Linked DNA regions of Prochlorococcus marinus str. AS9601. The main gene of each other region encodes a partner of the protein of the gene in region 2 in a complex. Links are inferred from orthologs where the notes say so. Each region holds a gene or a part of one and is shown on either strand. Other genes may lie near its edges.

Evidence for each region.
Region 1: the proteins of mrdA (region 2) and rodA are in contact, whole or in part, in a crystal structure (PDB 6PL5), measured with the Thermus thermophilus proteins. The link is inferred for Prochlorococcus marinus str. AS9601 from one-to-one orthologs. Residues at the interface, in WP_223903432.1 of Thermus thermophilus: Arg4, Ile5, His6, Leu8, Ala9, Phe12, Ala15, Leu16, Leu19, Gly20, Arg22, Ala23, Trp24, Leu26, Gln27, Val28, Tyr31, Tyr34, Leu36, Leu43, Thr45, Asp47, Lys156, Gln157, Gly158, Ser160, Val184, Leu201, Glu202; in WP_223903423.1 of Thermus thermophilus: Phe161, Val165, Phe168, Val169, Leu172, Pro198, Tyr199, Glu202, Tyr211, Arg212, Asp213, Gln220, Val221, Gln223, Ser224, Ile226, Ala227, Ile228, Gly229, Ser230, Gly266, Phe267, Val270, Leu274, Tyr277, Gly278, Leu281, Phe285, Leu289, Arg297.

What each region holds. Positions count from the first base shown.
Region 1 is NC_008816.1:1,514,687-1,530,506, forward strand. The notes cover bases 5,671-8,569. They hold rodA (rod shape-determining protein RodA), read right to left. Parts: upstream 7,805-8,569; coding sequence 6,536-7,804; downstream 5,671-6,535. Other genes in these bases: A9601_RS17510 (sensor histidine kinase), read right to left, coding at 5,671-6,536; A9601_RS17520 (Mrp/NBP35 family ATP-binding protein), read right to left, coding at 7,808-8,569. Outside these bases: ppc (phosphoenolpyruvate carboxylase), read right to left, coding at 1-1,886; gshA (glutamate--cysteine ligase), read right to left, coding at 1,948-3,057; A9601_RS17500 (anthranilate synthase component I family protein), read right to left, coding at 3,058-4,578; A9601_RS17505 (photosystem I reaction center subunit II PsaD), read right to left, coding at 4,638-5,060; more of A9601_RS17510, read right to left, coding at 5,172-5,670; more of A9601_RS17520, read right to left, coding at 8,570-8,878; hemF (oxygen-dependent coproporphyrinogen oxidase), read left to right, coding at 9,038-10,066; A9601_RS17530 (cofactor assembly of complex C subunit B), read right to left, coding at 10,095-10,652; A9601_RS17535 (ribonuclease D), read left to right, coding at 10,816-11,451; A9601_RS17540 (hypothetical protein), read right to left, coding at 11,455-11,721; A9601_RS18410 (lipid-A-disaccharide synthase-related protein), read right to left, coding at 11,757-13,064; A9601_RS17555 (polysaccharide biosynthesis/export family protein), read right to left, coding at 13,293-14,447; A9601_RS18850 (hypothetical protein), read right to left, coding at 14,996-15,163; A9601_RS17560 (hypothetical protein), read right to left, coding at 15,165-15,794. UniProt on the Escherichia coli protein: Peptidoglycan polymerase that is essential for cell wall elongation. Also required for the maintenance of the rod cell shape. Functions probably in conjunction with the penicillin-binding protein 2 (mrdA).
Region 2 is NC_008816.1:33,322-49,191, reverse strand. Bases 6,656-9,604 are described here. They hold mrdA (penicillin-binding protein 2), read right to left. Parts: upstream 9,051-9,604; coding sequence 7,260-9,050; downstream 6,656-7,259. Other genes in these bases: A9601_RS09310 (hypothetical protein), read right to left, coding at 9,316-9,604; A9601_RS18525 (hypothetical protein), read right to left, coding at 9,062-9,205; A9601_RS09320 (NAD(P)H-dependent oxidoreductase), read left to right, coding at 6,713-7,237; A9601_RS09325 (diflavin flavoprotein), read left to right, coding at 6,656-6,695. In the rest of the region: speA (biosynthetic arginine decarboxylase), read left to right, coding at 1-336; alaS (alanine--tRNA ligase), read right to left, coding at 321-2,981; A9601_RS09330 (diflavin flavoprotein), read left to right, coding at 3,101-4,876; more of A9601_RS09325, read left to right, coding at 4,893-6,655; more of A9601_RS09310, read right to left, coding at 9,605-9,915; A9601_RS09305 (PD-(D/E)XK nuclease family protein), read right to left, coding at 9,996-10,709; A9601_RS09300 (tetratricopeptide repeat-containing sulfotransferase family protein), read left to right, coding at 11,019-12,608; guaA (glutamine-hydrolyzing GMP synthase), read right to left, coding at 12,828-14,414; cobalt-precorrin-5B (C(1))-methyltransferase CbiD, read right to left, coding at 14,468-15,580; A9601_RS09285 (pyridoxal-phosphate-dependent aminotransferase family protein), read left to right, coding at 15,641-15,870. UniProt on the Escherichia coli protein: Catalyzes cross-linking of the peptidoglycan cell wall. Responsible for the determination of the rod shape of the cell. Is probably required for lateral peptidoglycan synthesis and maintenance of the correct diameter during lateral and centripetal growth.

The DNA.
Region 1 (15,820 bases), 1.5 Mb from region 2 along the record:
TTGCTATCAGAATATCCAAGCATTAATTCTTGCAGAGGTTTAAAAGATTCTCCTACTTTTGGCAATAATGATCTATAGAAATCTAATTTAAACAACTTTTCCATTACTTCTGGTGCTCTTTTAAGGTCTTCCACAGTTTCAAAAAGAGGAACAACTAATAATTTTGACTTTTGTGAATTTTGATCAAGAAGTCCCATTTCTTTTGCCAGTAAGAGAACTTCAAGCAAATCAGATGCACTATGACTCATTGAAATTACATAAGAATGACAAATGCGACTTCCAAATTCTTGCTGTAGTCTCTTAACCATTTTAAAAACTGAAAATGTTTCTTCTGTGGTTTTTGTCCAGTGAACGTCAGATGGAATTAAAGGCCTTTTTGTATTTAATTCGTCTATAAGCCATTTAATTTTCTCTTCCTCAGACATTTGGTCATATTGAACAGATAAATCAAGATAATTTGTAAGCTCTTGAATAGCGTCACTATGCCTTGTACTCTCTTGACGAATATCTAAACTTGCTAAGGAAAATCCAAAAATATGAACTTGAGTAAGTAAGGTGTTTACAGACTCACAATTTAAATCTGTACTAATTAAACTATTTTTGATAAGTTCTAGATCATAAGTAAATTCTTTTACTGACTTGTAATATAAGCTTTCAACTTTATCTAAATTTTTGTTATCAGTTTCTCCTTCCAAGTCAAATTTCCATCCACTATCAGCTAATAAATTATTTCTTTCTTGTGTTAATCTTAATTTCTCTAGGATATAACTTAATTTTAATCTGTAGGGTTCTGATCTATACCTTGTAGCTCTAGCTTCATATATTTCAGGGAACTTAACCCTGTCAGTTTCAAGTGACTCTAATAAGGAGGAACTGACTTGACTCCATTGCATCGAAACACTTAATTGATCTCTAAGATTAGACGTCGCAATAATATATCTTTCCAACATCAACTGCCTTTGGTAGCAAGCAGTTCTCCATGTTATCTCAGGAGTGACCGATGGATTACCGTCCCTATCAGAGCCTACCCAAGAACCGAAGTTGCAAAAAGATTCTGAGGGCAACTGAACATCTGGATAATTATCGGTAAGTGCTTCAGCGATCCTTCCCCTCAACTGAGGCATCGCATTAAATAAAACTTGCTGAAAATAATGCAAGGCATAATCAACTTCATCTAAAACTGAAGGTTTAAATTGATGCAATTCATCAGTCCTCCACCAAAGTCTTACTTCCTCTTTTAATTGGGTTTTTAAAGAATTTTTTTCTTCTTTTGTCAGAAATTGCTCAATCTGTATTTTTTTTAACAAATTTGCTACTCTTGTCTGCTTATGTCTAATCGTATGTCTTACTATCTCCGTCGGATGTGCAGTAAAAACTAAACGAATATCCATTTCCTGTAATAACTCTTCTAATTTGCCTGGTGGCACATTTAGTTTCCTAAGCCTGTAAAACAATTCTCTAAAAGTTACAGGAGCATTTTGCCTAGCCAATGCTGGGGCAAAAGGATCAAGATTGTCGGGCGATTTTTGAACATCCTTATTGGTAAAGCTTTGAATATATCTATCTTCCTCAACTCTTTGTTCCAAAATATTCACAAGTTGAAAATATAATGAAAAAGCCCTTGCTGCAGCTATGGATTCTGCTAAATCCATAGAATTTACAATATCAACTATTTCATTTTTAAAAGTTTTTGAACTATCGCCATCAATTTGTTTTGAATAACTTAATTCTTTAAGCTGTATCAACCTTTCTGCTTGATCATCTGGGCATTCTTCTCTTAGCACAGATTCCCAGAGATCTTCAATTAGAAGACGATTTTTATCAAGTGGATCATTGTTACTTATCAGATCCACATTATTATTTTTTACCTGGCGAAAAGATTCCATATAATCATTATGTCATAAGTGAAAATGTTCAGATCAAAGTTTATTTAAATAATCAAACATTCTAGGCCTCACTCCTAATCATATCTTCGATAGAAATTTTCATTATCTGCTCAATAGAAAGACCTTTTTCATATTGATTTATCCATTTCATAGATTGATTGCCTTCTTCAAGCACTTTATAGATAGGATCTAAAAGATGTTTCATACCAAAGCCTTCTGCTGTGGATGATAAATCTGATAATAAGTTTTGAATCCATTCACTACAAATAACTCTTTTGCCATCTTCCCAGTGAATTAACTCTGAATTCAGACTATCTTTAGCAGCATTAATTTCATTTTGATCACATATTTCTGATAACTCATCCAGAGAAAAAGTACTAGCATTCATAGGATCTAAGGTATTTATATTTTCAAAAAGATTTAAAATCCTCAGTTCTATCATGGCCGTTATCCCTAAAAGCAAATTAATATCGTGAACAAAATCACAAATTCTTAATTCCAAGCGATCAAGAATTAAAGGTCTTTGGGGACCATTTGGTCGGATTGAAGACCAAAAATGCCTGATATTTTGCATATTTTTATTAGCTATATTTTTCTCTATCCAGGCAATATAAGAATCATGATTCACAAAAAAAGGCACCTTACTTGGAGTTTTAGGAAACTGCATCCATCTCTGAGAGTGATTCTCCGTAATTTCATTATTTAAAAATGGTGAACTAGCACTTAGTGATAGATATAAAGCAGCCTCAGATCTTGTAAGTCTAATAGCCGCAAAAAGCTTATCTAAATCATCTATTCCTATGTTTATATGTACACTTGAAGTTGCTATGGCAGTTCCATAATTATCTTGTATAAATTGATGATAAAGATTGTTAATGTCAGATCTTTGAAATTGAATATCGTGTTCAAAACAAAGAGTTGATGAAGGAATGATTGTTAAATCTTTTTTGTTAAGCCATCGTCTTAACTTTTTTCTTGGAATTTTTAATTTCTCATATAAAGAACCGTAATCTTTTTCAGGAGTTGTTATGTATTCAACGTTTCTGTTATCTGGCTCTTTCACAAAATCAGGAAATATTTTCTCAATTTCATCCGAAACACCAATATGAGAATTTAAAGAGCCTGTAAAAAGTTCCACCTCAAAACCCTTATAAAGATTATTTTGACTCATTTATTTATCCAAACAGGCTAGTGCTTTTAGTATTCCCTTTGCTTTATTTATCGTCTCTTGATATTCATTTTCAGGAAAAGAATCAGCAACTATTCCAGCTCCTGCTTGCACTGAAACATCATATTTCCCATCTATTGAGGGTTTTACTATCATAGTTCTTATTGTAATTGCTGTATTTAATGCGCCATTAATATCAATAGATCCGTATACACCTGCATAAGGTCCTCTAGCATCTTTTTCAAAGTGCTTAATCAATTGCATAGCTCTTATTTTTGGAGCGCCAGTTACTGTCCCAGCGGGAAAGGATGCTTTGAGCAAATCCCATACATCAGCATTATTTTTTAAGATTCCCTCAACTTGACTGACTATATGCATAACATGTGAATATTTCTCAATAACCATTAAATCCTTGACCTTGACAGTACCAATTTCACAAACTCTTCCAAGATCATTTCTCCCAAGATCAATTAGCATTACATGCTCAGCTATCTCTTTTGGATCTTTTAATAATTCCTTTTCTAATTCCAAGTCTTGCTGATTATCAATACCTCTAGGTCTAGTGCCAGCTATTGGTCTTAAGCTTGCAACGATCTGACTATTTTTATTTTTTTCTGCTTTAACCATGACTTCAGGACTTGAACCTATCAGATACCATGAGCCAAAATCAAAAAATGACATGTATGGAGATGGATTAACCATTCTCAGACTTCTATATAAATTAAAGGGATCATTATTGACTTGAGTTTGGAATCTCTGACTAATAACTATTTGGAAGATATCTCCCTTTCTTATATATTCTTTTGCAGAGAGAACTGCATCCTCAAAATCTTTTTTCTCCCAATTACTTTCTAGATCTAAATTCAAATTCTCATTTTCATTCCAATCTAAAAACTCATTTTCTTTTAGAGGAACTCTCATTAAATTTCTAGTTTTCTTAATTCTAGAAATTGAGTTTAGGTACAACAGTTCAATTTCGCACTCTTTTGTAGAAGTTGTATCTGCATAAACCACTGCAGTAATACATCTTTTTATTTGATCAAAAACAACTATCTGATCAAAAAACATCCAGGAACCATAAGGGATATTGTTTTCTAATTTTTCATTTATTGGAACGCTTGGTTCTATTCGATTTATTAATTCATAACCCCAAGAGCCATATAACTGTCCAATTGAGGGTAATTCATCAAGCGTGGTTGACTTGTATTCGTTTGTCCAACTTCTCAAAATATCAAAAGGATCACCTTTATGTGTTTCAGTTTTGCCATTATTCCAAGTTTTAATTATTTCTTCTCCATAACAAACGGCTTCCCAAAGAGGTTGAGTAGCAACAATACTCCACCTACCCAAATTCTCGCCACCCTCAACAGATTCAAGAAAAACACCATGGGAATCTTTTGAAGATAATTTTAACCAAGTCGATAATGGAGTCTCTAAATCTGCTGGCCAAGTTTCAACTATAGGTATAAAGTTTTTACCTTCTTTGTAAGCCTTTAAAAAACTATCTTTTTGTGAGCTGATCATATTAATAATGTCAGCCCAAATTATAATTATTTTCTTCTTTTATATCAACTTTAAAGAAGTTAATCAAAAGTATTCTTAGTTGTAAATTTCAAACCAGCTGGATTAGGGTTCTCACCTATTCTTCTAGGATTATGACCTACTTTCTCTCTGCCTTCATTTACTTTTTCAGGGAAAACACCATCCTTGGGGTGTAAAAATTCAATATCGCCACCTGGGAAAATGCGGTAGATTTTAAAATCTTCAATTCTTGGTTTGAAAGCTCTTAATTGTGTCCCTAATGCAAGACATTGTTCTTTTCTAGCAAAGTACATTAAATTATCACCTTCATGCATTAAGGCCGCTCCGCCGGTAGGCAATTCAAATGCTTGTTCCTTGGAACTTTTCCATACAATTGCATATTTTTCTTCGGTTTCTGCTGAGTTTAATAAACCCCCAGTACTTCCTATATGCTTTGGAAATTGACCAACTAAAGTTTCAGTCATCCTAGATTTTGAGTTATTTCTAATAAGAAACTAGCATTCATATTTTGCAAAATTCAAAATTCATAGCAAATTTTCTACATTATTTAATATATGGAAAACTTGTTTCTCATTTTATTTTGAATCTGAAATCGGAAAAAATACTGTCAAACCTGTATCACGTCTTTGTGTAACATGCCCTCCTAGACTAGCTAACAACTTTTGAGTGGCATTTTGACTAAGTTGTAAACTTCCAGTTTGAGGGTTCCAATTTAAAACAGGGCCAATATCAGAACCGTTATCTTTTTTTAGATTTTCATTTTGATTGTTATCTAATTTTTGTACTTTGAGTTGAAGTTTGAGTTTTTGACCAGCTGGTCTTAATTCTAAAATTAATGTACTACCTTCTTTTAATCCTCTAGTATTTTTATCAATTAATCCTCTTAACATTAATTCTAATTTTTCAGAATCACTCAAAATTTGTGGAAGTTGTTTAGGGATATCTATCTTCAAAGAAATACCACGTCGGTTTAATTGTTTATTCCATAAAGGAGAAAGCTTTTTGAAAATTTCGGCTAAATTAATTTTCGCCAAGTTATTCAATGATGGCAATTCATTACCAACTAATTCTGCTGCATTAAAGATTAAACCAAACCTATCAATTTGTTCATTACATTCATTATCTATTTGAATTAAACGATTTCTCATTGATTCATCCATTTTATATTTTTTTAAAGTAGAACTTATTAAGGTTCTTATTGTTGTCAAAGGAGTTCTTACTTCATGAGATATTGCACGTAATAATTTTGCTTCAGTTATTTGCACATTTTTTTCATCATTATTCACAGAATTCTGTATATTGTGATTTGGCGTGAAATTTGCTAATTTTGCCGATAATATTGGCCAAAATAATTTTTCAAATTGATTATTAACATTAAGATTGCCTAAGTTATTAATTGCATTACGAAATTTTACTCCTTCCTCATAATTTTCTTGATTTAATTTTGCATGCATTAATTCAATTGAAAGTTTAAGGCTCTCTTCATCACACTTCATTAATAGAATTTTCTTATCTTTTTCTCCTACAATTGATAATACGCATTGAAAATTTGGAGTGATTATCATCAAAAAAGGTTCATAGCCATCTTCTTGACAAAGGTTTAAAACTTTATAATTACTAATTAAATCGAAATCGTTTTTTATCTTTTCTGAATTATTGACTGGTAAAAAACCTGCATTCTCATTTTGAAAGTATGGAAACCCCTCAGGAGACCAAAGCCATCCATGAAGTTGATTTAAAAATTTTTTATCATTAAAGGCTGGCAAAGGCGAGGCAACCCATATCCCCCCCTGTTTATAATTCTGATAAAGGAAATCTTTTTGAATAACTTCTAAAGAAGCCCACCACATTCTTCTGGATGTATCATCATCCACATATATTTTTTTAACTCCTTTAATCAAAAGCTCTTGAATTTTTTTTATGGTTATTTGTGATTTCATCAAATTCTTAGTGATCTAGAACGTTTTAATATAGATAAAACAAATCCAATGGATATAAAATTGGTCACCAATGACGTTCGACCATAGCTCATAAAAGGAAGGGGGATTCCAGTAACTGGTCCTAATCCAATAGTCATAAATAAGTTAATAATTATTTGGAACAAAAAAGTTGAGGCTATTCCAATAACAATTAGAGATTCAAAGTTAGTCCTGGCAATTGTTGCAGTATTAATAAGTTTTTTTATCAAAAAAAAGAACAAAAATAAAACTACTATGCACCCCACAAAACCCAATTCTTCGCCTAAAGCACTGAATATAAAATCAGTATGTTGTTCTGGTATAAATTGCAAATTAGTCAGCTTACCTTTTAGCAAACCAGTACCAAATAATCCTCCAGAACCAATTGCAATTTGACTCTGTATCAAATGATATCCACCACCTAATGGATCTCTATTTGGATCTAAAAATAAAACTAATCTATCTTTTTGATATTCTTTTAAGCCATATTGCCACAAAAATGGTGTCAATTTTGCCACTAATAAATGAAAAGAAATCGCGATAGCAGGAAAAATAATTTTCTTTCTCGAAGATCTATAAGCAAGATATCCTATAAATGGAATCCAGAAAACAAGAAGATTTGGTAAGGTCAAATACAATATAGAAGTGACAAGACAAAATACTAATAACAAAATCCACTCTATGGGCATTTGCGACCAGTAGAGCATCACACCTGTCAAAACAATTAAAACTAAAGAGGTACCTAAGTCCGGCTGAAAGAAAACCAATAACCAAGGAATAACTACTACTAATAAGGGCAAAATTAAGTCCCTTATTGTGCAAATTATTTTTTTGTCGAGTACTAAAGCAAGAGTTAATACAGTACTTAGTTTAGCTACTTCTGAAGGCTGAAAAGAAAAGATACCCAAGTTTAACCACCTTTGAGCTCCAGAAACTGATATCCCAAAGAAATATATTAGTAATAAGGATATTAAAGTACACAAATAAAATGGTACTAAGTACTTTCTTAGTCTCTCTAACGGTATATAAGAAATAAAAAATGCTAAAAAATAACCTAAAAAACCAGTAAAAATATGACTCAAATAATTCGATACTAAAAAATCACCCTGAATACTTTTTATTAATAAACCCGAAATAATAACCAAAAACAGAGGAATTATAAGTAGTGGAGAAAATAAAAAACCTCTCTTAAAGTTTTCTTTTTTTGGGAAAAATCCTCTCTTATTTAATAAAGAAATTCTCCTAAACATCAATTATCTATTAACAAATTGACTCTTAATTAATTGAGCTAAATTACTAAAAGCAATAGAACTATTTTTATTGGGCTGGCTTATTGATATTGGTACACCCCTATTGCTTTCATCAACGAGAGGCATTTCAATAGGAATTTGGGCTAATAATGGCAAATCATTTTCTTTAGCTAATATTTTACCTCCACCCTTACCAAAAATTTCATATTTTTTACTTGGCATATCCGGCGGAATAAATACTGACATATTTTCTACAATTCCCAGTAACGGCACTCCAAGTTGTTTGAACATTGCTAATCCCCTCCTTGCATCTTGCAAAGATACTTGTTGAGGAGTGGTGACAACAATAGCTCCAGTTATAGGAACAGATTGAGAAAGAGATATTTGAGCATCTCCCGTTCCTGGAGGCAAGTCAATAACCAGAAAATCAAGATTATTCCACTCAACTTGGTACAAAAATTGTCGAATAATACTATTAAGCATTGGTCCTCTCCATATAACTGGCTGACCTTCTTCTATGAGAAAACCCATGGATACCAATGAAATTCCATATTTATATATTGGTATTAACCTTTGATCACTGCCACTACCTTCTGTAACCTTTGGATTCTGTTCGGCAACTCCCATCATTGAGGGAGTATTAGGTCCATATATATCGGCATCCAGCAAACCAGTTTTTAAACCTAATTTAGCTAGAGAACAAGCGAGATTAACTGCAATGGTACTTTTTCCAACTCCACCTTTACCACTACTAACAGCTATGATATGCCGAATCCCATCAATCATCTGCAACTCAGGCACTTTACTTTGATTTTGAGATTCTGTTTTGGAAGGATTATTATCTATTTCTATTTGAACATCATTAATATCTTCAAAATCCAGTAGTACCCTTCTAACCTCTTGTACAATTCTATCTCTTTGAGAATTTGCAAACGATGGTAATGATAATGTTACGATTACTCTCGGTATAGTTACTCTTACATTTTTAATCCAAGCTAATTCAATTACATTTTTCTTTGATCCAGCATCTAGAACTTTTTGTAAAGCTAAATTCGCATCTTCTATTGTGGTCATTAAATTTTTAAATATTTTGACAAGGTAGTCGACTGTTTAAAAGATTAAGAACTATGTCGAACTATCAAATAATAGGCAATAAGGTCCCCCTAAGAGAAATTATAAAGAGAAACTTATAATTAACCAAAAAATTTTTTTTCTTCAAGATTTACTAAATACATGTTGAAAGAACCTCCTAAAAACTCGAGAGAAAAAACTAAAAATCTCTTATTAACTCTACAAGACAAAATTTGTTCAGGACTTGAAAATGTAGATGGAAAAGGAAAATTTACAGAGGAATCCTGGCTAAGAGACGAAGGTGGCGGTGGAAGATCTAGAGTATTGAAAAATGGTTCTATTTTTGAGCAAGCAGGCGTAAATTTCTCGGAAGTACAAGGAAAAGAATTACCTCAATCTATAATCTCTCAAAGGCCCGAAGCAAAAGGTCATGAATGGTTTGCTACGGGAACTTCTATGGTTTTGCATCCTAAGAATCCCTATATTCCCACAGTTCATCTGAATTATCGATATTTCGAAGCTGGTCCTGTTTGGTGGTTTGGAGGAGGTGCAGACTTAACCCCTTTTTATCCTTATCTTTCTGATGTAAGGAATTTTCATAATGAGCATAAAAAAGCTTGTGAGAAAGTTGATCAAGATTTGCATAAAGTTTTCAAACCATGGTGTGATGAATATTTCTTCTTGAAACATAGAAATGAATCTAGAGGTATAGGAGGTATTTTTTATGATTATCAAGATGGTTCAGGAAATATTTATAGAGGAAATAATAAAAATGGAGAAGCATCAAAAGCTTCACAAAATGTTGGCAGATCTAATTTAAATTGGGATAATTTATTTTCTTTAGCAGAAAACTGTGGGCAGGCATTCCTACCTTCATATTTGCCCATTATTGAAAAAAGAGCTTCTCAAAAATATTCACCGAAAGAAAGAGAATTCCAGCTATATCGAAGAGGTAGATATGTCGAATTCAATTTAGTTTGGGATAGAGGGACGATTTTTGGGCTACAAACAAATGGCAGAACTGAATCTATATTAATGTCCTTACCGCCTTTAGCTAGATGGGAATATGGATATAAAGCTAAAAATGGCTCTCGAGAGGAATTTCTCACATCAATTTTTACAAAACCCCAAGATTGGTTTAATGATAAAGAGTTAGAAAAATTCTGTATGGAGAATAATATTTTTGATTAAAAATTATCAAATAAAATTTTCAAGTATCTTAAATAGGTGTTTTAAATAAAGAACCGTCACTTTTCAATTGAAGTTTTTCTCCGAGTTCATTTTCTAAAGAGATTAATTCATCCCTATGGGCTCTAAGTCTCATAAAAGTTGAATCATTTTCATTTTCATTTAGCAACCTTAATTCAAATTTCTCCTCTCTAGCTGATTTTTTAAAGTAAACAATTCCAGACAAAGGGCCACCAATTAATCCCAAAAGAATAGGCCACCAACCTAATTCGGGATATATTTGAATAATTACTAATCCCAAAGCACAAGAACCAAAACCGCCAAGAAAACCTAAAAAAATTGCTAAAAATTTACTAGAAACAACTTGACCCTTAAATATTAAAATTCTTTGTTCAAAATCTCCTCCTGTTTGCTTCCATCCCCTCAAATTAAGCCATTCACATAAACCATTTAAAACCTTAATTGGCTTCTGAGAAGATGAAATCTCAACGATGGTTGTTCTATCTTTACTGGAAGCCCTAAGAAAAAAAAATAATCCTATGGCTAAGAGAATTGTCAGCAATAATGTAGAATTTAAGGAATATGACATTAAATAATTTTTTCTAGTAACTCGAGAATAAAAATTAAAGTTACATCTTATTATAATTTTTTAGAATTGTTCTGTAAAATATTCCCATTAGATAAAAATTCTTAATTAAATAAAATCTTAAGTAATATTCTAAATTTTAAATTACCTTAAAAACTTATTAAAAATGACTATTGAAAATAAAAATATTGATTTTCTTTATAGCGATTTAACAGTAGATTTATACAATCTTTACAAAAAATCATCGTACCTTGCTATTGACACTGAAGCAATGGGCTTAATTCATGGAAGAGATAGACTCTGTTTAGTACAAATATGCAATGAATTTAAAAGAACATCCTGTATAAAAATCGAACTTAATACGTCTTCATCACCTAATTTAAAAGCACTTCTTGAAGATGACAAAATTACTAAAATATTTCACTATGCGAGATTTGATGTAGCAGCTTTAAAATGCAATCTTGAAATTAATACAAAAAATATTTTTTGTACAAAAATTGCTAGTAAGTTGGCAAGAACTTATACAAATAAACACGGCTTAAAGGATTTAATTAATGAATTGTTAGGTATAGAACTGGACAAAAGCTCGCAAAGTAGTGATTGGGGTAGCAACGAAGATTTAACAAAAGATCAACTAGATTATGCAGCAAATGATGTTAGATATTTAATTGAAGCTATGCTTAAATTAAAAGTTATCTTAAAAAGAGAGAATAGATATGAATTAGCTCAAAAATGTTTCGAAACAGTTTCTGTACATGCTGATTTAGACATACTAAAATTCTCAAATATATTTGAACATTAAGAATCAATCTTCAGTTAAAAAATTATCTTCACCATCAAGAGTTTTCATAAGCTTATCAAGTATTCTTGAAGAACTTAGTTGATCTCCATCATTTTTTTGACAAATTTTTAAAACATTTTGAGCAACTTGTATTTTTTCTTGAATAGTTTTCGATCCTTCTTTTGCAAGTTGAATTTCTACTTTCTTTTTAGCAGAAGATAAGCTTATACTCATAAGTTTTGCAATCTCTGCACAAATTTTTAGATATTGCCGATCATTTATTGGATACATAAAAGAATTAATAATTAATAAGCTAGTGCCATTTACTAAGATAACAAATGAAGGTTTATGGTATCTACGATTTTCTTACTTGCTCCGGCTTCCCCCATTCTTTTTTTGCCTATTTTTGCTTGTTCTAACCTATAAACTTTTTTTTTCAAAAGTAAACTTAAACGTTTTAAAAGAATTTTTTTGTTCTTGCAAACTATAACACTACCGCCCAATAATCTTGATTGCCTTTTTGCAAATGATTTTGTGAATTGTGGTCCAGGTCCCGGTAGAGAGAGAGATGGAATTCCAAGGCCAGCAATTTGCTCTGTAGCAGTTCCTGCATTAGACAAGCCAACTTCTGCCATATTGGCCCATAAATTGAATTTACCTTTACCAATCACTACATATTGATCTTTCTTTTTCCATACTGAATCTTCATTAATTAGAAATTTAACTTTACTCTGTTTTATAAAACCATATTTATTTAAATAACTTTCAATTTGAATCACATTTGCATTAATACTCAAAGGCAAAAGAATAACCAAATCCTTTGATAAATGAAAATCTTGCAAACAATTTAGAAAATTATCAAGATTTTTAAGAGCTTCTGGATATCTACTTCCAACTAATAAAATAATCCTTTTAAAAGAAATAATATTTGATATTTTATCGTTTGTTTCATTAACAAAATCCATCATTGGATTACCCAAGTATTTTGCATCAATATTTTTCTTATTCAAATTATTAGCTGTAATTTTATCTCTCATAATTAAATTTTTACATCTTGGACATTTCATTAAAAACATTTCCCATGGATCCCATTCAGAACCTTTCAACTTATGATAAAAATCGCTTAAATCCCAACCTGGCCCACTACTCCAAGTATGATCGCTTTTAGGAGTTCCAATGAAACTAAATTCGCATTCTGAACTCCAAGCGTATAGTAATGGCAAGAAATCGCCTACTGCGATAATTTTGTAGTTATGTTTTGACTTCTGTTTTACAAGTAGAAAATTTCTTAAATTATCGATTAAAAATCCTGCAAACAAATCAAGCACAAATCCCTTCAGACTTTGATTACTAAAACCTCCACTAGGCAACTCTTTTAAAAATCCTATTTTACGAAAATTCTTTGATTTTATGGAATTAAATACATCTCCATTTCCTACTAAAGGCAAAACTTCGATACTTTTATATTTTATTTTTTTTAGTAATCTTTTTATTATTTCCGATGCGATTACATCTTCTCCATGGCCATTGCATATAAATAACAGAGAATGATGCCTCTTACTGTTAAGATCATAAGAAGACTTAATTGAATCTTTTTCGGCGGCATGGCCAAGTGGTAAGGCAGAGGATTGCAAATCCTTTATCCCCAGTTCGAATCTGGGTGCCGCCTTCTTCAATTTTGAAATCATTTTTACTGTTATCCTTTCCAGCACAGTAAGTTTTGAAAAACGATTATACATCAATAAGCAAATTTAGTTGACAGCAAGTATAAAGCGATTTTTATAGATTTTAAATCAACTAATACTAGTATCCTATTTCTGCCTAAAAAATCAAAATAATTAGACTTACAATAAAATTCTTAATTATTCACTAAAACCTTCTATTAATTCTTTAGTTGAATAAATACCCACAAAAGGAGCTGTAATCTCTTTTATTACACCAGTAGTTTTTCCAAAAAAACTACTTTTCACTGATATTAAATCGTCTTTTTTTAAATAAGGATTTCTTTTGGATCCTCTTTTTGCATTTGCAGAATAAGAAATATTTTTTTTAATAACTCTTCCATTGTTCGAGTACCTTATAAGAACAATTTTTCCCGAGAGAGGTTTTATCGGTCCAGTCAAATCAATAGCATCTGATAGGACAGCTTCAATGGGGAGTTTTACCACTCCAGTAGTTTCAACTCTACCAAAAAGACTTACTGTAATAAATTTTGGAGTAATACCAGATAAAATCGATTTTGGTATTTGATTTGTATTAGCTTTACTCAGTTTTGGAAAGAATAAACTATCTCCATCAAATATACGTATATCGTTAGTAGTATCTGATGAATTTATATAAGTACTAAAATCAATAATCGCTCTCTTTTTGCCTCCGCCTTTTCCAAGAGGTACATCTCTTATAATTTCAATTCTAGATAAATCAGTTAGTGAAGTTATGCCACCAGCTTTTCTAATTACATCAGAAATAGTAGTTAGATTTTCACTTGATCTTTTGACTTCTAAATCTTGTGAAGATTGATTATCTGATTGCAAATTTTGACTTAAATCTGATTGCTCATTGTAATTTTCTATCAATGAATCCAACTCAGAATTATCTTTTTTTTCTAAAGTTATCCTTGAAGGTGATGAATAAGCAGAAAATTTGTAAAAACCAGGATTCCTCAACTCACCTCTTGCTAATACTCTAATACTTTTAAATACTGCGATCTTTACTTTTATTTCTGGATCAATAAGAAAATCATCGTATCTTTTTTCTAATAAAGTTTTTAATTCAGACTTTGTTAGTCCTCTTACAAATGTTTCATCCAACATTGGTAAGAATAATTCTCCCTCTTCATTAACTGTATAAACTCCACTTAATTCAACCGCAGGATAAAATTCTAAAGAAATTGAATCGCCAGTATCAAAAATGTAATCCTCTAATTCATTTCTTGATTCTAAATATTCTATTTCTATTTGATTATTCTTTGAATTAGTAGAATTATTCGTATCTGCTTTAGATATATTAAATGTCAAAAATAATAAAAATACATTAAAAATTAAAAAAGGTTGAAATTTCCTTTTTAAAGAAAAAATTTCAGTTAATTTATTGTCAAAGACTTTTAGTAAAATCAACTTCTTAAAAAACTCAATTTAAGACAAAATCATATTCCTACTTTTCTATACTAATAGAAATATATTTATCCATACTCTCTTTTTTTATCATCTAAAGTCAATAGTTAAAACCTTTTAAACTTTTAAAAGTTTATTAGAAATCAATTTACACTGAATATTGTTTTTGTATTTTTCTAATTAATCCTTGCTGTCCAGAGTGCAATTTCGTATTCAATAAAAATCAAACAAAGTTATTAATAATGAGATTTATGGAAAGCAAACAGACAGCAAGTTACGGATAATATTTTAGAAGTTAGTAATAGCTTACTACTTTAAAAGATAAACCTTATTCGAATCTGGGTCCCCCCTGTTTTAATTTTTTTCACATTTAATAATGAAATTTTCGAAAATACTCAATCTTAAATAGACGGTAAAAAGTTTCAATTATTTATATAAAAATTTGAACTATTTTAGTAATCATTATCTGCTACACACATCCCTAAACATCTAACACCATTTGATGCAGTCCTTTTGCAATGATTACATAAAATAGGATCTTTCTCTGAAGAAGGGTTAATCTTTGAAATATTTATATTCTTAAAACTTATTAAATCTTGTGTTGAATCAAATAGAGCCATTCTAGGTATCATCACTTGAGTCGATACTAACAACAAGTGAAGCATTTGTGTTGGAAGAGGGTATATCCATGATTTTTACAGTTTCTTTAGGCTCATCAATAACTTGATTTTCTTCAGTACTCTCATCAACTGCACAAGCTTCAAGAGCCTCTCGAAGTAGTGAATCAAAAGTTGCACCTGGCAATCTATGTCTAGCAACCTCAAGAAAAGTTCTCGGTAGCGATTCGGATGCAGCATCTCGTAAAGCAGGATTATTTTTTCTATGTTCTTGTTCTTCCTCAATTGATTTAATAAACCTCAGTGTGACATCTCTTTTGGTAGATGCTTTTATCAGCGTATCGTTTTCAGGATTACTAACATTAGGCTCATTTTCAAGATCGCTAAGTCTTTTTTCCAAACTATTTAAAACTTCATTAGCTTCTTTACTAATATGCGCTAATTGACCATCCGACAAATTAGGTAAATCAGCAACAAAAACTTTCCCATGATCCCTTAGCGTCAAAAAAGTTGGTCTTGGACCCTGAGCCTGTCTACTCATTGATTCAGAATTATTACCTAATGGTCTTTTGGGAGGTGTAGGGCCAGCTGAACTACGTCTACGTGTAATTCTTTGATTATTTGCAAAGGGCATTGAATAAAAGGTTAAATCTTAATACT
Region 2 (15,870 bases):
AAGCCAGAAGAAGATAAAGATTACCTAATTGGAATTTTTATGACTGGAGCCTATCAAGAAGCATTAGGAAACTTGCACAATTTATTTGGCAGTACCAACGTTGTTCATATAGACATAAATCAAGATAATTCATATAAGGTCAGAAATATTATTAAAGAGGACAGTAAATCTGAAATTTTACAATTATTAGATTACAGTTCAGCTTCTTTGGTTGAATCTATAAGAATTAATACTGAATCAGCAATTGATCAAAAAAAATTAACTATTGAAGAAGCAAGGAAATTAATGGATCAAATCGAAATTAGTCTCAGAAAAAGTAGTTATTTATCAGAATGACTAGCTAATGTTTTTTGCAAATAATTTTTAGCATAATCTAAAGCATCACTTAACTTATCAATATCTTTAGCACCTGCTTGAGCAAAGTTAGGCTTTCCTCCTCCACCTCCCGAACAAATTCTTGCAATCTCATTAATTAATTTACCTGCATGCAATCCTATTTTTACTGCATCATCACCTAAAGAAACTACAAATAACAACTTTCTATTTTCTGGATTTGGTATTCCCCCAAGAATCACTATTGCTTTATTTCCCAAATGAGAAGTTAAATTAAGTGCTGCAGATTGCAAAGAATTCCCATCTAAGCCATCAATCTGATTTACTAAAATTGAAAAAGAATTTACTATTTCTGCGGATGATTTTATAGAAGAGTATTTAAAATATGCAATTTCATCTTTCATTTTTTGTATCTCTTTATTCTTATTAATAAGCTCTGCTTGCAAATTATTAACCCTTTCAAAAAGTTGATTAGGATTTGCTTTTAACAAATCACTTAGTTGGTTTACTAATGCATTTCTATCGCTGAAATAGTCTAATGCTGATTGGCCTGATAATGCTTCGATTCTTCTGACTCCAGCTGAGATGCCTTCCTCACTAATTATTTTGAAAGAACCTAATTCGGATGTAGTTTTAACATGTGTGCCACCACAAAGTTCCATTGAAACTCCTGGTACATTAACAACGCGAACTTCATCATCATATTTTTCTCCAAACATGGCGACTGCACCCTTTTCAAGAGCCTCACTCTTAGACATATTTTTTATTTCTAGAGAATGATTTTCCATAATCCAAGAGTTAACTAAAGTCTCAATCTTAGAAATTTGATCTTTAGAAATAGGATTAGAAGAATTAAAATCAAATCGTAATTTATTAAAGGCTACTAATGAACCTTTTTGTCCAACACTTTCATTAATAACTGATTTAAGTGCAGATTGTAATAAATGAGTAGCTGTATGATTTGCAGCAGCCTTAGCTCTATTAGAGGAGCTAACATTAGTCTTAACTTTTTGTCCAATAGTTAATTTTCCTTTTTTGATCGTTCCATAATGTAAAAAAACATTTTTCTTTCGCATGACATTATCAACTAAGACCTCAACATCGTTTGAAAATATCGTTCCAATATCACCAACTTGCCCGCCAGATTCTCCATAAAAAGTTGTCTGATCAAGAACAATTAAAACTTTCTGACCTTCACTTGCTTCCTTAACTAATGTTGAATCCAAGAATATACCCTTTATTTCAGCTTCCGAAAGGAGTGACTTATAACCATTAAAAACAGTTTTGTTAAAAACATCTATTTCTCGCTCTAATGATCCCTCTAATGTCAAATCAATATTACTTGAAGCAGCTTTAGCTCTCTCTTTTTGTACATTCATTTCTTCTTCAAAACCCTTTACATCTACACTGATACTATGTTCTTCAGCAATTTCTACAGTAAGTTCAAGAGGAAATCCATAAGTATCATAAAGTTCAAAAGCTTTAAAACCAGAAATTAATTTCTGCCCTGAAGAAATTAACTCATCTAGCAATTTCTCTCCTCTTTCAAGAGTTTCCCTAAATCTTATTTCTTCAATTTTTATCTCATTCAAAATTAAATCATTATTATTTTTTAAATCAGGATAATTATTTTGCATTAAGTTAATTCCGACACTAGCAATATGAGGTAAAAATTCATTTGTTATACCTAATAATCTGCCATGTCTGACCATTCTTCTAATAAGCCTTCTTAATATATATCCCCTACCGAGATTGCTTGCTGATACTCCATCAGAAATTAAATGAATAACAGCTCTTGTATGATCACCAATGATTTTTAAAGAAATTTTATTTTTATCATCTGAAGAAAAATAATCAATATTTGCAATCTCACAAATTTTTTGAATAATAGGAAAAATCAAATCTGTCTCATAATTATTTTGCTTTTTTTGTAGTATTTGAGCCATCCTTTCAAGACCCATTCCTGTATCAATATTTTTAAATTTTAAATCTGTCAATTTTCCATTAGGATCACGATTATATTGCATAAAAACAAGATTATAAAATTCAATAAAACGATCTCCATCTTCTAAATCAATATTCTGCAGACCCTTTTCAGGATGAAAATCATAATAAAGTTCTGAACAAGGTCCACATGGACCTGTTTTGCCAGATGACCAAAAATTATCTTCCTCACCTAGTTTCACTATCCTATCTGGATGAATACCAATTTCATCACTCCAAATTTTTGCAGACTCTTCGTCTTCGTGAAAAACACTCACGATTATATTTTCAACAGAAAGTTGATAAATATTAGTAACTAATTCCCAAGCCCATTGAATAGCCTCTCGTTTAAAATAATCTCCAAAGGAAAAATTACCAAGCATTTCAAAAAAAGTATGGTGTCTAGCGGTAACTCCAACGTTTTCTATATCGTTTGTTCTGATGCACTTTTGGCTAGATGTAGCCCTTTTTGATGGTCTTTCTTTTAAACCTAAAAACACTGGTTTAAAAGGTAGCATTCCAGCAATTGTTAGCATGACCGTAGGGTCATCTGGAATCAATGATGCACTTGGAATGATTTTATGTAATTTTTCACTGTAAAATTTTAAAAAAGCATTTCTTATCTCATCTCCAGTAACTATTTTTTTAATTAGTTGAGATGTCATTTATCCAGAATAAGAAGATTAAAAATTAAAGAAAAGCGTAATTTCGGTTATTTCGCAAAAATAATCACGCGAATTTATATTCTATATAACTAAAGTTAATTTATAAAGCTAATTATCCTATGATAGCCTCTGCCCAGACAAGTAATTCTAAATTGGCACCAAATAATAGCAAGTTGACGGTTCAATCTCAAAATTTTGCTGATGATTCTTGTGCCATAAGATCTTTGGATTGGGATCGTAGTAGATTTGATATTGAATTTGGTTTAAGAAATGGAACTACTTACAATAGTTTTATTATTAAAGGCGAGAAATTAGCAATTATTGATACTAGTCACGCAAAGTTCGAAGAATTATGGTTTGAAGAATTACTGAAAAAGGTAAATCCGCAAGAAGTTGATTATTTAATTACTAGCCATACAGAACCTGATCATTCTGGTTTAATAGGTAATCTTTTAGAATTAAATCAAAATATCACAGTAGTTGGATCAAAATTAGCACTTAAATTTATTGAAGACCAAATACATATTCCCTTTAAACGTCTAGAGGTCAAGAGTGGAGAGTTTTTAAATCTCGGAACTAATCCTAATAGTGGTTTACAACATAATATTGAATTTATAAGTGCACCAAATTTACATTGGCCAGATACCATATTTTCATATGATCACAGCACAAATGTTCTCTATACATGCGATGCATTTGGTCTCCATTATTGTTCTGACGAATTTTTTGACACTGATCAAAAAGAAATATACGATGATTTCCGTTTTTATTACGATTGCCTTATGGGTCCAAACGCTAGAAGCGTTATGCAGGCAATTAAAAGAATAGATAAGCTACCTAAAGTAAAAACAATAGCCGTTGGTCATGGGCCTTTGCTCCATAATCAGGTCAATTTTTGGAAAGGAAAATATCTAGAATGGAGTAGTAATAAAAGCAAAGGTAATGATTTTGTGTCAGTCTGCTACATAAGCGACTATGGTTATTGTGATCGACTCAGTCAAGCAATATCTCATGGAATAAGCAAAGCAGATGCACAGGTTCAATTAATTGATTTAAGATCTTCTGACCCGCAAGAATTAACAAGTTTAATTTCCGAATCAAAAGCAGTAGTCATTCCCACATGGCCAGTAGACTCAGATAATGAATTAAAAGAATCTCTCGGTACTTTATTTGCAGCACTAAAACCAAAACAATTTACTGCAGTTTATGATGCATTTGGTGGAAATGATGAACCAATAGATTCCTTAGCAAATAAATTAAGAGAACTTGGTCAAAAAGAAGCTTTCTCTCCATTAAGAGTTAAAAATATCCCAGATCCCATTGTTTATCAACAATTCGAAGAAGCTGGAACTGACTTGGGTCAATTGATCAATAAAAAGAAGAATATTGCCTCTATGAAGAGCCTTGATTCAAATTTAGATAAAGCATTAGGGAGATTAAGTGGAGGATTATATGTAGTTACAGCGAGCCAAGGCGAAGGTTCTACATTCAGACAAAGTGCAATGGTCGCAAGTTGGGTTAGTCAAGCAAGCTTTTCTCCACCAGGTATTACAGTTGCAGTAGCAAAAGATAGAGCTATTGAATCATATATGCAGGTTGGGAAAGGTTTTGTTGTGAATATTTTAAGGGAAGATAACTATCAAAAAATGTTCAGACATTTTTTAAAAAGATTTGCCCCTGGAGCTGATAGATTCGCAGATGTAGATGTAATTAGCAACATCGCTGAAGGAGGACCAGTTCTTTCAGATTCACTCGCCTTTTTAGATTGTAAAGTTAGTTCCAGGCTAGAGACTCCAGACCATTGGATAATTTACGGAATTGTTGAAAATGGTAATGTTTCTGACTTATCATGCAAGACAGCAGTTCATCACAGAAAAGTTGCTAATCACTATTAGAAAATAAGTCTTTTAAATGTCAGATATTAGTATAGGCTTACTTGCAGAAAATCAAAACTTATCAGAATTTGAAATTACTGACAATTTCTCTTGTGTAAGATTCTTAGACAAAAAAAAAGAAAGATTTGAACTTGAATTTAATCTTGAAAAAGGAACCTCTTTTAATACTTTTTTCATTAGAAGTAATGCGGAACTTTTTATTATTCATCCACCTGAAAAACAATATTTAAATTTATTTAATAAAGTAATTTCTAGGTTTTGTGATCAATTTAAATTAGACAATATCAACTTCATTTCTGGTCATATTAATCCCCAAATTATTGAAACTATAAAAAATATAAGTACCCAATTTCAAAACACAACTATTACTTGCTCTAATCCAGGTTATAAACTTATAAGCGAACTTTGGAATCAAAGAAATCCTAACTTAGAGAACTTTATTGAAATTCAATTACCTGAAATAAACATAATCAAAAAAGAACTTAATTTAGAATTAGATAAAGTTTCACTAGAGTTAATTCCTATTCCAACAGCTCGCTGGCCTGGTGGCTTGATAATTTATGAACGTAACCAAGAGATACTTCTTAGTGAAAAAATTTTCTCTGCACACATTGCATCTAAATATTGGTCTGAAACAAATCGAATTAGTACAGAAATTGATAGGAAACATTTTTATGATTGCTTAATGGCACCAATGTCTAATCAAGTAGTATCAATAACTGAAAAAATTTCAGAATATGAGATTAAAACTATTGCACCATTACATGGTCCAGCAATCGAATATAGCTTAAAAAGCTTTTTAAATGACTACATTAGATGGGGAGAGAATCTCTTAACAAATAATCCTAAGATCGCTCTGATATATGCAAGTGCATATGGAAATACAGCCTCAATAGGTGATGCATTAGCTAAAGGGATAAATCGAACCTCTGTAGAAGTTGAAAGTATTAATTGTGAATTCACACCTAATGATGTACTCGTAAAATCTATCCAAAATGCTGATGGATATTTAATAGGATCACCCACATTGGGTGGTCACGCCCCAACTCCAATAGTTAGTGCACTAGGAACATTATTAGCAGAGGGGAATAGAGATAAGCCAGTGGGAATTTTTGGCAGTTTTGGCTGGAGCGGCGAAGCTATAGATTTACTTGAAACAAAATTAAAAGACGGAGGTTTTAAGTTTGGTTTTGACCCTGTAAGGATTAAGTTCAGTCCAAATAAACCAAAGATTAAAGAGTTAGAAGAAATAGGAACTCACTTTGGAAGAAAAATCATAAAAAAAGCAAAGATAAAACCTAGAAAATCAGATACTGGAATGATTACAAGCAAAACAGATCCAAAGCTACAAGCTCTTGGAAGAGTAATTGGGTCACTCTGTGTCTTGACAGCCTCTAAAGGCAAAGATGAGAATAATATTAAAGGGGCTATGCTTGCATCTTGGGTTAGTCAAGCAAGTTTTTCACCGCCCGGGTTAAGTATTGCAGTAGCAAAAGATAGATCGGTTGAGTCTCTTTTGCAAATAGGAGATTCATTCGCATTAAATATTCTTAGTGAAAAAGATTATAAAGAACCTTTAAAAAGATTCACAAAGCCCTTTGCACCTGGAGAAGATAGATTTGAAGGAATAAAAATTGAATTAACTCCTAACGAACAGATAATCATTCCTGAATCGCTCGCATGGTTAGATGCTTCTGTAAAAGAAAGAATGGAATGTGGAGATCATTGGGTAATTTACGCCGAAGTACTACACGGTAATATACTAAAATCCGATAGTTTAGCGGCAGTTCATCATCGCAAAACCGGCGCTAACTATTAAATTTATTTATCTAATTTATGACTGAAACAAAAGATCTAATAATCATTACAGCTAGTTGTGGTAAAAATCTAGAACTTTCTGAAAAATTTCTTGAAAAAAGTAATGAACTTAAAATAAGTTCTGAAATTTTAGATCTTACCACTCTTGATATTCCATTATTTAATCCAAGAATTCACAGCAAAGAAAATATTCCGCATGAAATAAAAGATTTAAAAAAAAGGCTTTTCAAGATTGAAAGATGGGTGATTTGTGCGCCTGAATATAATGGATCTATACCTCCTATTCTCTCCAACTTTATAGCATGGCTTTCTATTTCAGGAGATGACTTTAGGAATTTATTTAATGGTCAACCGATTGCAATTGCCACATTTTCTGGTGGCATAGGGTTAGAACTGCTGACCTCATTACGCATTCAATTAGTGCATTTAGGGAGTCAAGTATTAGGGAGGCAGCTTTTGTCCTCATATAGTAAACCTATAGATACAAAAACTATTGAAGATATTATTCAAAGACTTTTACAAATGAAAAAATTAAAAACATAAACTTTTAAACAAAAAATTCTTATCATTTTTTTTCATTCCAAACTTTTAATATTTGTTTAGCCATTGGAAGCGCATGCACCGAGCCTCCACCAGGAGTATTTTGTGCAAAGGCAACTACAAGCAACTCACTCTTTTCTGAAGGAGCAAAGCAAACGAACCAAGCATGATCTAAGCCACCTTCACCATCTTCAGCAGTTCCTGTTTTACCTGACACCGGAGGTAAATTTGAAACTCCATAATTAATTGATACCCCTGTACCAGACTCTACTACTTTCCTGAGACCACTTTTTATCAATTGAATATTTTGTGGATCAACGTCAATTAGAATACGTTTTTTATCAAAACGACTTTCTACATCTTTTTTAGTCAAATGTGGAGTAACTAGATAACCTCCATTTGCGATTGCAGCATATGCTCTAGCTATTTGCATCGGAGTTACTTGAACGACAAATTGTCCAATAGACATACTCGCAATATCTTCTGGAATCCATGGAGTTCTTCCAGGTTCGCTCCATCCTCTACCTTTTTTTGCCCATTCACTACTAGCTACTAATCCTATATTTTCTTGTTCAGAAATTTCAATTCCGGATAAAGAATTAAAGCCAAGTTTTCGGGAGACCTTATGAATTTCATCAACTCCTACTCCATATCCGACTTGATAAAAAAATGTATTACTCGAAACTCTTAAAGCATCTTCATAACCTATCACGCCAAAACCTAAATCATTGTGCTCTCTAAAACATTGGCTTCCATAAGTTATACATGGTTTCGTATCTAACATGGTATTTCTAGGAAATTTACCACTTTCTAAGCCCGCTAAAGCAGTTACAATTTTCCATACACTTCCTGGATCATAAGCATTTAATGCTCTATTAAAAAGAGGTTTTTCTGGAGAATTAAATATCTTATTGTATTCTTTTTCAGGCTTAAAGTCCTTTGAAAAAAAATTCAAATCAAAGGTAGGCTTACTTGCCATCGCCCTTATTGAACCATCTCTGGGATCCATTACTATTATCGCTCCTGCTTTTTTATCTTTAAGAACTTCCTCAGCAACTAATTGCAAATTTATATCGATTGTCAATTCAACATCATTACCTTTTATTGAAGATTTTATACCCAACGATCTTTTAAATTTTCCTAATGAATTTACTTCAACCATTTCGCCACCCCATTCACCTCTTATAAAGTCTTCGTAAACATATTCAATTCCTGTTCTTCCTATTAAGTCGTTTAATTTATAACCCTTTTTAGATAATAATTTATATTCTGATTCAGTAATTGGCTGAGTATATCCAATTACATGGGCAGCAAGGGACTTATAAGGGTAATTTCTAATTAATTTGGTTGCTATTTCAAAACTATTTAAATTACCTTCATTTTCCTTGAATTTTATTAATTGTTTTACATTTAAATCATCAAGAATAGTTACTGAGAGTTTTTGATTTTTTAGACCATCAGAATATTTTTCTTGAATTACATTACTGTCAATATCTAACAAGTTAGAAATACTTAATTTATGGTTTTCCCAATTGCTTTTATTAACAGATTGAGGCTTTATTATTAAAGAATATTTAACTCTACTATCTGCTAAAACATAACCATTCTTATCTAGTATTCTTCCACGTATTGGCTGTGAAGCAATAAGTCTGATCCTATTATCATCTGACATCTTCTTAAAAGATTCATAATTTAAAAGTTGTAAAAAAATTAATCTAAATAGAATCAATAAAAACGAAATAGAAGAAAAAATAAGTAAGACTAAAGGTTGTCTTTTTAAAGAAATAAGTTTTTTATTTGAACTTGTTTTTATCAAAAATATAAAATTTATTTAAATATTGTTTTTTCTATTAAAGAAATGGTTAATTTTATCTCTTTAAGTCTATTGATTAAATCTTTATAATCACCTTCTTCTTTGTTCAGATGAAAGTCATCATTTTCAATATTATTTGAAGTCGAATTGTTACTCATAAAACTTATATTTTTTTTAAACAGTTATGTAAGTTAATATAATTTTAAATAAGAAATTTATTTTTTCAAAATATTATTAACTTAGAAACTAAAAAAATATCGAAAACAAATTAATTTAATTGATCTATATTTTGTTCAAAATAAGGATTACAACTACTTTTTGATATCCCTAAAGACCATCCAATAAATGAAGAAATAAATATCGTGACGATTAACGGAAAAATCGCTTGTTGAGTATTGTCAAGACTAAACCATTCCCTCCAGCTACTAAAAAATCTCTCTCTTTTAAATTGTCTTTTTTCTTTTTCTAACAATCTCGCTTTTTTGGCGAAAGATTTTGTTACCCACTTTTCGAAAGGAATCTTTTTTATAATCGCCATTTTTCTTTCCACTTCTAATAATTGTCCAGAACTAAGATAAGGATGAAATGTACTTATCAATTCAAGAGTTTTTAAAAACATCTCAACAGTTGCATCTTTTATTAGCTTTTGCTCATGACTTAAATCAGCCCACTCTATTTCTGGATAAAAACGGTTTCTATTTGGTGAAATTTGATCCTCTGACATTTGACCAGGTTCTCTTAGCCATCTATTAGTGTTTTCGTCAAATCTGCGCCAATATAAAAAAGGATTAATAAAAATTGTTTTACCAGATACTTTGACTATATCTTGTTGAAGATGATTAGTTATTTTTCTTTCAGAATTTTTCAAAAGTATAAATTAATAATCTAATTAAAGATTATCTTTTATTCGCTATTTTTCCAGAAATATGAAAAATTATCCTATGAATATTAAGTTACGGATAACTGCCAACGCTTCTTTAAATAATTACAGTATTCGCAAGTTAAAGAAGGTTTCGGGAAATTATCCGAACGTAATAAATTGACCGTATCAATTATTTTATTTTCTACCCATGAAGTAGAACAATCTAATTTAATTAGATGTACTTCAAAATTTAATTGGTTATTAAATAAATTTTCATTTTTCTTTCCATTGAAATATAAAAGATAGGCTTCTTTAGCCACTTGAAAACCATTTTTTTTAAATAACCACTGATACATCTCTAATTGTCTCTTATAAGCTTTTGCATATTCGTATTTATGAAAAGTCTCAGTCCAATCAAAATTATTTCTAGATGTTGCTTTTACATCAACGATAATAAGATCACCATTTTTTTTCTGCCAAATATCATCCACAGCTCCACCAAAATCATAATTATGTTCAATTGACTTATATCTTATCCCTTTAAAATTACTTCTCCAACGTTCTAAGTCTTTGTGATTAAAAGGAACAGCATCAATACCATGTTCAATCAATAAAGGATGCGGCTCCTGAATTTTTCTGTAGTAATCAAATTCATTTTTGCATAAACTATCAACAGCTATATTTAAAGTAAATGGTAATGATGGTGGCTTTATTTGATATTTTTTGTCAAGCACACAACATCTTGGACAACTAAGATATTTCTCAACAGTAGATCGACTTAATTTAATCATCTCGCTCATTACGATTAATATCCCAATTGAAAATATCTCTTCAATAAAATAAAGGTCTTAAATTTTTTAGAAAAATTATTCACTTACTCCTACTCAAAGGTTCTACCCAATTTTGATGTTTCAAAGTCATTGTTATCATTGACTTCTTTTAAATTAAAATTCACGAAACAAACCCGCGATAAACCAATTAGTTCCATTCTTTATACTTTGCGTTGTATTTATATGAATTAATTGTAAAGACTTACCAAGTAATAACAAGCAATATACTTAATGAATATATTTTAAACTAACAAAAACATTTATAATTTTTAAACTCTTATGGCAGGTTTTGGAGATGACAAAAAATCTCAAAAGAAAATAAAAAAAAATCTAAAAAACAATTACTTTAAAGAGCAAATAATTCAAAATGCTTTTAAGTGTCATATGGAAGGAAATATTTCAGAAGCAACAAAATATTATAAATCTTTTATAAATAAAGGATTCGAAGACAAAAGGGTATTTTCTAATTTTGGTTTGCTTTTAATAGGACTAGGAAAATTAAAGGAAGCAGAATTATTTACTCGTAAAGCAATAGAACTTAATCCTAACTACGCTATCGCTCACTCTAATCTGGGAGGGATATTAAAAGAGTTAGGAAAATTAAAGGAAGCAGAATTGTCTACTCGCAAAGCACTAGAACTGAATCCTAATATCGTTAACGCAAATATGAATCTGGGAGGGATATTAATAGAATCTGGAAAATTAAAGGAAGCAGAATTATTTACTCGTAAAGCAATAGAACTAGACCCTAAATTAGCAGATGCTTACGCGAATCTGGGTCTCATATTAAGAGATCTAGGAAAATTAAAGGAAGCAGAATTATCGATTCTCAAAGCAATAGAACTTAATCCTAATTTAGCGTTTGCGTATTTTAATATATCAACTCTTAAATACTCCAATAAAAATAAAAAATGGCAAGAAACACTTTTTTCGGAAAAATTTTTAGATAACAAAAGCAAAAAAGATCAAGTTAACATTTACTTTGCGAGAGCAAATATTCTTCATAATGAAAAAAAATACCAAGAAAGTTCTAGATACCTTAAATTGGCAAATGAATTTAAACTTGATATAAAAAAGTCTCACTCTGATTACATAATCAATAAATCTAAATCATTACTTATTGAAACAGATAAAAAAAGCATTAATCAGAAAAAAATCAAACAATATCCGCAAAGTATTTTTATTGTAGGAATGCCAAGAAGTGGTTCTACATTAGTTGAATCAATCCTTAGTATGAATAGCGAAGTTTTTGATTTAGGCGAAATTAATATACTAGAAGAATCATTCCTTCAACAAAAAAACATCGATCAAAAATTTAATCTTACTGATATTTATTGGGACAAAATTAGCAAATATACTGAAAATTTTTATATCACCACTAACAAATGGTTATACAACTATCAATATGCAGGAATCATATCAAGAGAAATAAAGAATGCGAAAATCATTCACTGCTTTAGAAATCCATTAGATAATATTCTTTCAATTTATCGGGCAAATTTTACCAAACATTATGAATTTTGTTCTTCCTTAAGAGATTGCACAAAAATTTATTTAGATCAGGAACAAATAATGAGTAATTATAAGAATAGATTTCGATCAAAAATATATGACTTAAATTATGATTCATTAGTTTCGAATCCTAATAAGGAAATTAAATCTTTAATCTCATGGTTAGATTGGCAATGGGAAGATTCATATCTATCGCCTCATTTAAATAGACGCTCAGTCTTGACAGCAAGTAGTGTTGAAGTTCGTTCCCCAATTAATGTTAAATCAATTGGTGGATGGAAGAATTACAAAGATATGCTGCAACCATCTATAGAAATACTTAGTCAAACTGAAAGATATCGAAATTTGGTTTTATAAATCCTCCACAAAAATAAGTTAGTTTTTTTCACAATTAACTTTTAATTAATATAACAACTGTAGAGAAAACAGACTTTATACTATTTATCTTAAGAGACGGTCAATTAGGTTAGTGACAAATCCACGACAACGAAGGGCTGGAATCTCAGTAATTCCGTTACCATATCATACGTGACAAACCGCAAAAATAGGGATATCACTACAATCTGACCCTATAACTTATTCCCACTCAATAGTTCCAGGAGGTTTGCTTGTAATATCATAAACAACTCTATTAACTGAAATTACTTCATTTACTATTCTATTAGCAATCCTCTCCAAAATCTGAAAAGGAATTTTTGACCAATCAGCTGTCATGCCATCTTCACTTGATACACAACGTAAAACTATTGGCCATGAATAAGTCCTTTTATCACCCATAACTCCTACAGTTTTTACAGGTAACAATACTGCAAAAGCTTGCCAAATATCGTTGTAAAGACCTGCTTTTTTAATTTCGTCTCTTACTATCCAGTCTGCATCTCTTAAACAATCAAGTTTTTCATTATTCACCTCTCCCAAAATTCTTATAGCTAATCCAGGTCCTGGGAATGGATGCCTTTTTATAATTTCATCTGGCAAACCTAAAGCAGCGCCGACTTTTCGAACTTCATCCTTAAAAAGTTTTCTTAATGGCTCAACTAATTTAAATTGTAAATCTTTTGGCAATCCACCTACATTATGATGACTCTTTATTTTTACAGCTATCCTCTCACCTGTCTTAGGATCAATATTAGTACCAGCACTTTCAATAACATCAGGATATAGAGTACCTTGAGCTAAATACTGAAAAGGTCCCAATCTATTACTTTCCTCTTCAAATACTCTAATAAATTCTTCACCAATAATTTTTCTTTTTTGTTCTGGATCAGTAATTCCTTTTAATTTGGCAATAAACCTTTCTCTTGCATTAATGTATTCAACTTTAATGTGAAATTTCTTATCAAAAAAATTCATTAAAAATTCTGGTTCACCTTTTCTCATGAAACCTTGATCTATAAACATGCAAGTAAGCTGATTTCCAATTGCTTTATTAAGAAGAAAGGCAAGAGTTGAGGAATCAACTCCCCCTGATAAAGCAAGCAATACTTTTTTGTTGCCAACTTGCTCTCTTATTCTTGGAATAGTTTCTTCTATATATGTTTCGGTTGTCCAATCAGCCGTACAACAAGAAATTTTATAAACAAAATTTTTAATTACCCTCATTCCAAATTCTGAATGAACAACTTCAGGATGAAATTGTACGCCAAATAATTTCTTTACATCATTTGAAATTGCTGCATGGAGTGTGTTCTCGGTATGAGCAATCTTATTAAATCCATCAGGCAAACAATTAATTGAATCGCCATGACTCATCCACATTATAGATTTATCTTCTACATCAAAAAGAAGGTCAGATTCTTGATCTATATTTAGTGGTGCTCTACCATATTCAGCTTTTTTGGTTGCTGAAATAACAGTTCCTCCAAGTTCCTTGACCATTAATTGCATTCCATAGCATATGCCAAGAATAGGAATTCCTAAATTAAAAATTTTTTCATCACATCTGGGAGCATTTTGTTCATATACAGAATTTGGGCCTCCACTCAATATGATCCCTTTAGGATTAATTCTATTAATATCCTCAATTGAAATAAAATTACTCACTACAAGAGAGAAAACATTAGTTTCTCTAATTCTTCTTGCAATCAATTCAGAATATTGAGATCCAAAATCTAAAATTAATATTGAAGGATCTCGTTCTTTTTTTAAAGATGTTTGACTCATGTATAAAAGTTAGCTCAATTTATTTACAAAAGCATAATGAATCAAAGTTAATCTCATTGAAAATAAGAAATATACTTATTACCGTTAATTCCAGCCCACCTTATTTTCCTTTTTCTATCAAAAATGATTGAGGCAATTTCCATTTCAGTTTTTACATACCTATTTACATAAGTAAAAGAACGCTTTTCAATAGTATTTGATAAACTCTTGAATAATTTATCAGTTAAAGATTGATTAAATCTCTCAAGAAGTAGTAATGCATCCTCAAGATTATTTAATTGAGATAATTCAACTATTATTCCAGGTGGTACTTTCTCTTGAACAGCTAAATAAACAAGAATCTCAATTCTTGCATCAGCTAAATGATTATGTGTATGAAAAATACCACCTGCTAACTTAATTAATTTTCCGTGATAACCAAAAAGAATTACAGTTTTAACTTTTTTTATTGCAGCATAAACTAATAATGGTCCTATCCAATTTCCAATTTTGATAATTGGCAAATTAATATTATAAGTTTTAGCTAAATTTAACCCATTTTCACCAATAACAAAAACAACTTCTCCTCTAAAATCATTTTGTATTAACTTTACTAGATTAGTTTTAGCCTCTTCTAATTGATCAGGTGAAGCACTCGAATAAGTCTCAGCAGAAGTACCAATAATAGATAATCCATCAACAATACCAAATGACTTATTACTCGTTCTTTCAGCTAAAAATGCACCCTTTGGGAAAATAATTTCTAATTTCAAATTAAAGCCTTCAGGAAGGATATCTAATAAATTTACATATAAAACTTCTTTGGCAAAATTAGAAATACATATCTCTGATGTATCTTCTTTTATACCTACACCAGATCCTGCAATAATATTTATTGGAATTGTTTGAACAGGATTATCGAAAGAAATTTTTTCTAAAGAGACTATTGTCCATATTTCTAAGTTTTGCGTAATGTCAAGATCTAAGCCTGACTTTGCAAAGGTAATTCCTAATACTTGTGAATCATCTTTAAGTAAACCAACAGAATGAATTTCGATTTTTATTTCTTTATTTTCATTTGGAATTTTTATTAGTTCATAATTCTCAAATGGTAACCCTACTAGTTTTTTTAATGCTGACCTAGCAGCTCCAGCAACCCACAAAGGTAAAGAAAATCCTTTTTTCAAATCAAGTAATTGAAAAATATATAATGAGAACTAATCTAAGAATGACCTATTTATCAAAAAGTGGCCATACAACAAAAATTATCATTGATGATTCCTGGACCCACACCAGTTCCAGAAAAAGTATTACAAGCATTAAGTAAACATCCAATAGGCCATCGCAGCAAAGAATTCCAAGATCTCGTAGAGAGTACTACTAAAAATTTACAATGGCTTCATCAAACTCAAAATGATGTTCTAACAATTACTGGAAGTGGGACTGCCGCAATGGAGGCCGGAATAATAAATACCTT